DNA from 2 places in the Streptomyces sp. BBFR51 genome. Region 1 is predicted to be linked to the other one. Evidence: riboswitches for the same ligand, from Rfam matches in the RefSeq annotation. Region 1 holds a riboswitch; the other holds the start of a gene.
The links. A riboswitch is a leader RNA that binds a small molecule or an ion and turns the genes downstream of it on or off. The one in region 1 is predicted to bind glycine.
Positions count from the first base shown of each region.

Region 1 (3,820 bases):
GATCTCCAGGGAGGGCAGGTCGAGGGGGCCGCTGTGCGGGCCGCCGCCGCCCGGCAGCGGCACCCAGACGAAGCTGCGGCCGAGGACCTCAACGATGCGGCCGCCGGCGCCGGGTACGCCGAGGGAGGCGGACAGCACCTCCTCCAGCTCGTTGCCGGGCCACCCGCCGTGCGGGTGGGGGTGTGCCTGTGCCGGGAATCCGGCGGCGAAGTCCGCCGGGAGGTCCCCTGGGAAGTCCATCTGCCTACCGCCTGCCTGGTACCGCTGTTCGTGACTGAAAGGCTAACCCGTTCGGCCCAGTGGCCCTACGGTGTGTCACCCCGTGAAGGCGATCCGGTGGAGCGTGTCGGCCGCCGCGCGGTCCAGGACGATCGCCGAGGCGCAGCCGACGGGCAGGGTGCCCGCGGTCACCGCGCGCAGCAGACGGGAGTTGGCCGTGCGGTGCCGCAGGAACGCGTACCGCGTCACGCCCCGGCCGCGCTCGCGCTGGCCGGCCAGGGCCTCGTCGGCGGCGACGTCGAGCAGCAGCAGGTGCAGGGTGCCGCCCCGGCGGCGGGCCTCGCGGGCCAGCCAGCCGCGCACCCAGGCCTGGGTGCCGCAGTCGTGCACGACGACGCCCTCGCCGGAGCGCACCGCGCGGCGCAGTCCGGCGTAGTGGGCGAGGCGGACCACGGGGCGGTAGAGCCCGTACGGGAGCAGGCGCGGCATGCGGCGGTCCCAGCGGTCGCGGGTGTCCTGGGAGTCGACGCGCCGGCCGCGCACGGTGCGCTCCATCAGCGTGGACTTGCCGCTGCCGGGCAGGCCGGTGATCACCACCAGATCCCGGGGTCCGAAGAGCAGAGCGTGCGGGCTGCGGCCGGCGCGCTCCCGCAGGTCGCGGACGACGGGCGCGGGCAGTTCGGCACACGCCTCCGGGGCCGGGGCGGCGGGTTGCTTGGGCAGCGCGAGCCCCGCGGTCGTGGCGTACGCCGTGGTCCTGTCCACCGTGATCGTCCTCCCCTGGGGCGGTTCACGAGTTCCCGTCCCGTCGAGTGTAAAGAGAAGGTAATGCGCAGGTCTCGCGTTTTCGTTCGCTTACTGCCACAAGCCGGTTACAAGAACAGCTCTGCCCAGGGATCGGCCGGGCGTGCAATGATGGCGGCGCCAACTGCATACCGGCCGTTTGAATCCGCGCGGGAGAGTCCCCGGCCGTCGCCGGGGCGCCGAAGGAGCAAGTCCCTCCCTTGAATCTCTCAGGCCCCGTTACCGCGCGGGCGAGGCACATCTGAAAAGCGGACCGCCCCCGACGGCGGTCCCACCCAAGGTGCAAGCCGCTGATCGCCGTACTCCGGTGGCCAGGGCGAACCTCTCAGGTTCCGATGACAGATGGGGAGGACCGACCTCGCCACGTCCTGTCCTGGGAGACGACCGACCGATGAGCAGTTCCGAACTCCGCCGTACCGCGCTGGATGCCACGCATCGCGCGCTCGGCGCGACGATGACCGACTTCGCCGGCTGGGACATGCCGCTGCGCTACGGCTCCGAGCGCGAGGAGCACGTCGCGGTGCGCACCCGGGCCGGTCTCTTCGACCTCTCGCACATGGGTGAGATCACCGTCACCGGCCCGCAGGCCGCCGAACTGCTGAACCACGCGCTGGTCGGCAACATCGGCAGCGTGAAGCCGGGCCGGGCCCGCTACACCATGATCTGCCGCGAGGACGGCGGCATCCTGGACGACCTGATCGTCTACCGGCTCGGTGAGACCGAATACATGGTCGTGGCCAACGCCTCCAACGCCCAGGTCGTGCTGGACGCCCTCACCGAGCGGGCCGCCGGCTTCGACGCCGAGGTGCGCGACGACCGCGACGCCTACGCGCTGCTCGCCGTCCAGGGTCCCGAGTCCCCCGGCATCCTCAAGAGCCTCACCGACGCCGACCTGGACGGCCTGAAGTACTACGCCGGGCTCCCCGGCACGGTCGCCGGCGTCCCGGCGCTCATCGCCCGTACCGGCTACACCGGCGAGGACGGCTTCGAGCTGTTCGTGAAGCCGGAGCACGCCGTGGAGCTGTGGGAGGCGCTGACCCGGGCGGGCGAGGGCGTCGGTCTCGTCGCGTGCGGCCTGTCCTGCCGGGACACGCTCCGCCTGGAGGCGGGCATGCCGCTGTACGGGAACGAGCTGACGACCGCGCTGACGCCGTTCGACGCCGGGCTCGGCCGGGTGGTGAAGTTCGAGAAGGAGGGCGACTTCGTCGGGCGTGCCGCGCTGACCGAGGCCGCCGAGCGCGCCGCTTCGGAGCCTCCCCGCGTCCTGGTGGGCCTGGTCGCCGAGGGCCGCCGGGTCCCGCGCGCCGGGTACCGGGTCGTCGCCGGCGGCGAGGTCGTCGGCGAGGTCACCTCCGGCGCCCCGTCCCCGACGCTGGGCAAGCCGATCGCCATGGCGTACGTCGACCCCGCGCACGCGGCACCGGGCACGGAGGGTGTCGGTGTGGACATCCGGGGCAGCCACGAGCCGTACGAGGTCGTGGCGCTGCCGTTCTACAAGCGCCAGAAGTAGACACTGGGCGCCGGCCCCGTCCGTCACCCCACTCCGTCACCCCACTCCACCACCCCCTTCACCAGCGACTTTCTCGCGTACAGGAGAATTCAGGCCATGAGCAACCCCCAGCAGCTGCGCTACAGCAAGGAGCACGAGTGGCTGTCGGGCGCCGAGGACGGCGCCTCGACGGTCGGCATCACGGAGCACGCGGCCAACGCGCTCGGTGACGTCGTCTTCGTGCAGCTCCCCGAGGTCGGCGACTCGGTGTCCGCGGGCGAGACCTGCGGCGAACTGGAGTCCACCAAGTCGGTCTCCGACCTGTACTCCCCCGTCTCCGGCGAGGTCACCGAGGTCAACGAGGACGTCGTCAACGACCCGTCGCTGGTGAACAGCGCCCCCTTCGAGGGCGGCTGGCTGTTCAAGGTGCGGATCACGGACGAGCCGGCCGACCTGCTCTCCGCCGACGAGTACACCGCCTTCACCGCCGGCTGAGGAGTCACGGACCGCATGTCGCTTCTGAACACACCCCTGCACGAGCTCGACCCCGACGTCGCCGCGGCCGTCGACGCCGAGCTGGACCGCCAGCAGTCCACCCTCGAGATGATCGCCTCGGAGAACTTCGCCCCGGTCGCGGTCATGGAGGCCCAGGGCTCGGTCCTCACCAACAAGTACGCCGAGGGCTACCCAGGCCGCCGCTACTACGGCGGCTGCGAGCACGTCGACGTGGTCGAGCAGATCGCCATCGACCGGGTCAAGGCCCTCTTCGGCGCCGAGCACGCCAACGTCCAGCCGCACTCGGGCGCCCAGGCCAACGCGGCCGCGATGTTCGCGCTGCTCAAGCCCGGCGACACGATCATGGGTCTGAACCTCGCCCACGGCGGGCACCTGACCCACGGCATGAAGATCAACTTCTCCGGCAAGCTCTACGACGTCGTCCCCTACCACGTCGGCGACGACGGCCAGGTCGACATGGCCGAGGTGGAGCGCCTGGCCAAGGAGAACCGGCCGAAGCTGATCGTGGCCGGCTGGTCGGCCTACCCGCGTCAGCTGGACTTCGCCGCGTTCCGCAAGGTCGCCGACGAGGTCGGCGCGTACCTCATGGTCGACATGGCGCACTTCGCCGGTCTGGTCGCGGCGGGCCTGCACCCGAACCCGGTCCCGCACGCGCACGTGGTGACGACCACCACCCACAAGACGCTGGGCGGCCCGCGCGGCGGTGTGATCCTCTCCACGGCCGAGCTGGCCAAGAAGATCAACTCGGCTGTCTTCCCCGGTCAGCAGGGTGGCCCGCTGGAGCACGTGGTG
Region 1 covers NZ_CP172448.1:5,934,186-5,938,005, reverse strand. The annotation lists gene ACGH7X_RS27270 (enhanced serine sensitivity protein SseB) at 1-240, opposite strand, end outside; gene ACGH7X_RS27265 (AAA family ATPase) at 316-984, opposite strand; glycine riboswitch at 1,164-1,258, shown strand; gene gcvT (glycine cleavage system aminomethyltransferase GcvT) at 1,415-2,533, shown strand; gene gcvH (glycine cleavage system protein GcvH) at 2,630-3,007, shown strand; gene glyA (serine hydroxymethyltransferase) at 3,023-3,820, shown strand, end outside.

Region 2 (3,820 bases), 4.4 Mb from region 1:
TGGTCGCCACCTGCTCGTACGAGGCGCGGGTGTTCGGTGTGCACTCCGCGATGCCCATGGGCCAGGCCCGTCGGCTCGCGCCCCACGCCGCCTACCTCGTTCCTCGCTTCGAGCTGTACCGGTCGATCAGCGAGCAGGTGATGCGGCTGCTGGGGGAGCTGTCGCCGCTGGTGGAGCCGCTGAGCCTGGACGAGGCCTTCGTGGACCTGGAGGCCGGCGGGACGGCCTGGGACGCGGCGTCCGCGCGGCTGGCCGGAGCGAAGCTGCGCACGGACATCCGTACCGTCACCGGCCTCACCGGGTCGGTGGGACTGGCAGCCTCCAAGATGCTCGCCAAGATCGCCTCGGAAGAGGCCAAGCCCGACGGACTGGTCCTCATCCCGCCGGGGACGGAGCGGGCGATGCTGGAGCCGATGACCGTGCGGACGCTGCCCGGGGTGGGACCGGCCACGGGGGACCACCTGCGCCGGGCGGGGATCACCACGGTCGGCGAGATCGCCGAGGCGGGCGAGGACGAGCTGGTGCGGCTGCTGGGCAAGGCGCACGGCCACGCGCTGTACGCCATGGCGCTGGCCCGTGACGAGCGGCCCGTGGTGGCCGAGCGGGAGACCAAGTCGGTGTCGGTCGAGGACACCTACGACGTGGACATCCACGACCGGGTGCGCGTCGGCGTCGAGGTGGGGCGCCTGGCGGACCGGTGCGTGCGGCGGCTGCGCGGGTCCGGTCTGTCCGGGCGGACCATCGTGCTCAAGGTGCGCAGGTACGACTTCTCCACGCTGACCCGCTCCGAGACGCTGCGCGGCCCAACCGACGACCCGGCGGTGGTGCGGGAGGCGGCCGCCCGGCTGCTGGACTCGGTGGACACCACGGGCGGCGTGCGGCTGCTCGGGGTGGGTGTCAGCGGGCTCGCCGACTACACACAGGAGGACCTGTTCGCGCAGGCGGCGGGGGAGCTGGCCGAGGAACCGGCCGAGGAGCCAGAGACAGATCCCGCCGAGGAGCAGCAGCCGTCCCCCACCGAGCGTCGATGGCCGTCGGGGCACGACGTGCGGCACGTGGAGCACGGGCACGGGTGGGTGCAGGGCAGCGGTCTCGGGCGGGTCACCGTGCGGTTCGAGACGCCGTACTCGCCGACCGGCCGGGTGCGGACCTTTGCGGTGGACGACCCGGAGCTGACCCCGGCGGATCCGCTGCCGCTGGTCGCGCGCGCGGCACGAAGACCCGGGGAGGCCGGGCCCGCGAGGCCGGTGGCCCGGTGATGGGTGACGGAGGGACGGTGTGTCAGTTGTCCTCGTTGCCCTTGCCGGCCAGCTTGCCGAAGTCGTGGTCGGGGGGCGGGGGAGGGGCCGCCACGTCCAGGCCGTAGTGGTGGTAGAGCTGGAGTTCCTGTTCCGGTGAGAGGTGGCGGCCGACGCCGAAGTCGGGCGCCTCCTTGATCAGGGCCCGGTCGAAGGGCACGCGCAGGGTGCCGTCGACCAGCTCGCTGGGCTCCAGGGGGACGAAGGCGTCCCGGCTGAAGAGTCCCGTTCGTATGGCCGCCCACTCGGGGACGCCGGTGGCATCGTCGAGGTAGACCTCGTCCACGGTGCCGATCCTGGTGCCGTCGCGGTCGAACGCCTTGCGGCCGATCAGGTTCCGCGGATCGATGTCAGTACGCACGGGGCCCTCCACTTGATCGCACCACTGGGCCGCACTGGGGTCGCACACCAGCCGCCTAATCATCCGTAAGTACTACAAAAGAGCACATGTGGCCGCTCGGCCACTCGAAGTCCGTGCGGCGGCCTCGCTGGTACGCTGGCAAACGGCTGCTGACCCCGCGCGGGAGAGTCCTCCGAACACCATCGGAGGCGCCGAAGGAGCAAATCCTCCCCGGAATCTCTCAGGCTCACGTACCGCACGGACGAGGTCACTCTGGAAAGCAGGGCGGGTGTCGACGGCTTCCGCTCTCACCGACGGTGAAAGCCGGGAGGGCCCTCGGGCTCGCCCGGTGAAGCTCTCAGGTTGAGATGACAGAGGGGGAGGCCGTCCGGGTACCCGCGCCGTGGTGCCCCTCGAAGGTCGTCAGACCAGGAGGCCTCCGCAATGACCGCCCACCGCACTCCGCTCTCCGAACTCGAACAGGCAATGCCCTTCGAGCAGCGCCACATCGGCCCCGACCACGAGGCCCGGGCCAAGATGCTCGCGCAGGTCGGTTACGGTTCGCTCGACGAGCTGACGGCCGCCGCGGTGCCGGATGTGATCAAGAACGCCGACGCGCTGGACCTGCCGGGCGCCCGCTCCGAGGCCCAGGTGCTGGCCGAGCTGCGTTCACTGGCCGACCGCAACCAGGTCCTCGACTCCATGATCGGCCTCGGCTACTACGGCACCTTCACCCCGCCGGTCATCCTGCGCAACGTCATGGAGAACCCGTCCTGGTACACGGCGTACACGCCCTACCAGCCGGAGATCTCCCAGGGCCGCCTCGAGGCGCTGCTCAACTTCCAGACCATGGTCGCCGAGCTCACCGGTCTGCCCACCTCCGGTGCCTCGCTGCTCGACGAGGGCACCGCCGCCGCCGAGGCGATGGCGCTCTCCCGGCGCATGGGCAAGAACAAGAAGGGCCTGTTCCTGGTCGACTCGGACGCCCTGCCGCAGACCGTCGCCGTGATAAGGACCCGTGCGGAGCCGACCGGCGTCGAGGTCGTCGTCGCCGACCTGAGCGCGGGCATCCCCGCCGAGGTGGCCGAGCGGGAGATCAACGGCGTCCTGATCCAGTACCCGGGCGCCTCCGGTGCCGTCCGTGACATCAAGCCGGTCGTCGACCGGGCGCACGAACTCGGCGCGCTCGTCACCGTCTCCGCCGACCTGCTCGCCCTCACGCTGCTCACCTCGCCCGGCGAGCTGGGCGCGGACATCGCGGTGGGCACCACCCAGCGCTTCGGTGTGCCGATGGGCTTCGGCGGGCCGCACGCCGGCTACATGGCCGTGCACGAGAAGTTCGCCCGCAGCCTCCCCGGCCGCCTGGTCGGCGTCTCCGTGGACGCCGACGGCAACAAGGCCTACCGGCTGGCCCTGCAGACCCGCGAGCAGCACATCCGCCGCGAGAAGGCCACCAGCAACATCTGCACCGCGCAGGTGCTGCTCGCCGTCATGGCCGGCATGTACGCCGTGTACCACGGGCCGGAGGGCCTGCGGGCGATCGCCCGGCGCACCCACCGCTACGCCTCCGTCATCGCCGCGGGGCTCGCCGCCGACGGCGTGGAGATCGTCCACGGCTCCTACTTCGACACGGTCACCGCGCGGGTGCCCGGCAGGGCCGCAGAGGTCGTCCACGCCGCCCGCGGGAACGGCGTCAACCTCCGGCTCGTCGACGCCGACCACGTGTCGTTCGCCTGCGACGAGACCACCACGCGCGCCCAGGTCGGTGGCGTGTGGCACGCCTTCGGCGTGGAGGGCGACATCGAGTCGCTGGACGCGGAGACCGGGGAGACGCTGCCCGAGGCGCTGCTGCGCACCGACGACTTCCTGACCCACCCCGTCTTCCACCAGCACCGCTCCGAGACCGCGATGCTGCGCTACCTGCGCCGCCTCGCCGACCGGGACTACGCGCTGGACCGGGGCATGATCCCGCTGGGCTCCTGCACGATGAAGCTCAACGCGACCACCGAGATGGAACCGGTCACCTGGCCCGAGTTCGGCGCGCTGCACCCCTTCGCACCCGCCGAGCAGGCGCAGGGCTACCTGACCCTCATCCGTGAGCTGGAGGAGCGGCTCGCCGAGGTCACCGGGTACGACAAGGTGTCGCTCCAGCCGAACGCGGGGTCGCAGGGCGAGTTCGCGG
Region 2 covers NZ_CP172448.1:1,505,467-1,509,286, reverse strand. The annotation lists gene ACGH7X_RS06790 (DNA polymerase IV) at 1-1,259, shown strand, start outside; gene ACGH7X_RS06785 (PRC-barrel domain-containing protein) at 1,282-1,659, opposite strand; glycine riboswitch at 1,810-1,905, shown strand; gene gcvP (aminomethyl-transferring glycine dehydrogenase) at 2,083-3,820, shown strand, end outside.
Region 2: another riboswitch for glycine. It lies ahead of gcvP (aminomethyl-transferring glycine dehydrogenase); the one in region 1 lies ahead of gcvT (glycine cleavage system aminomethyltransferase GcvT).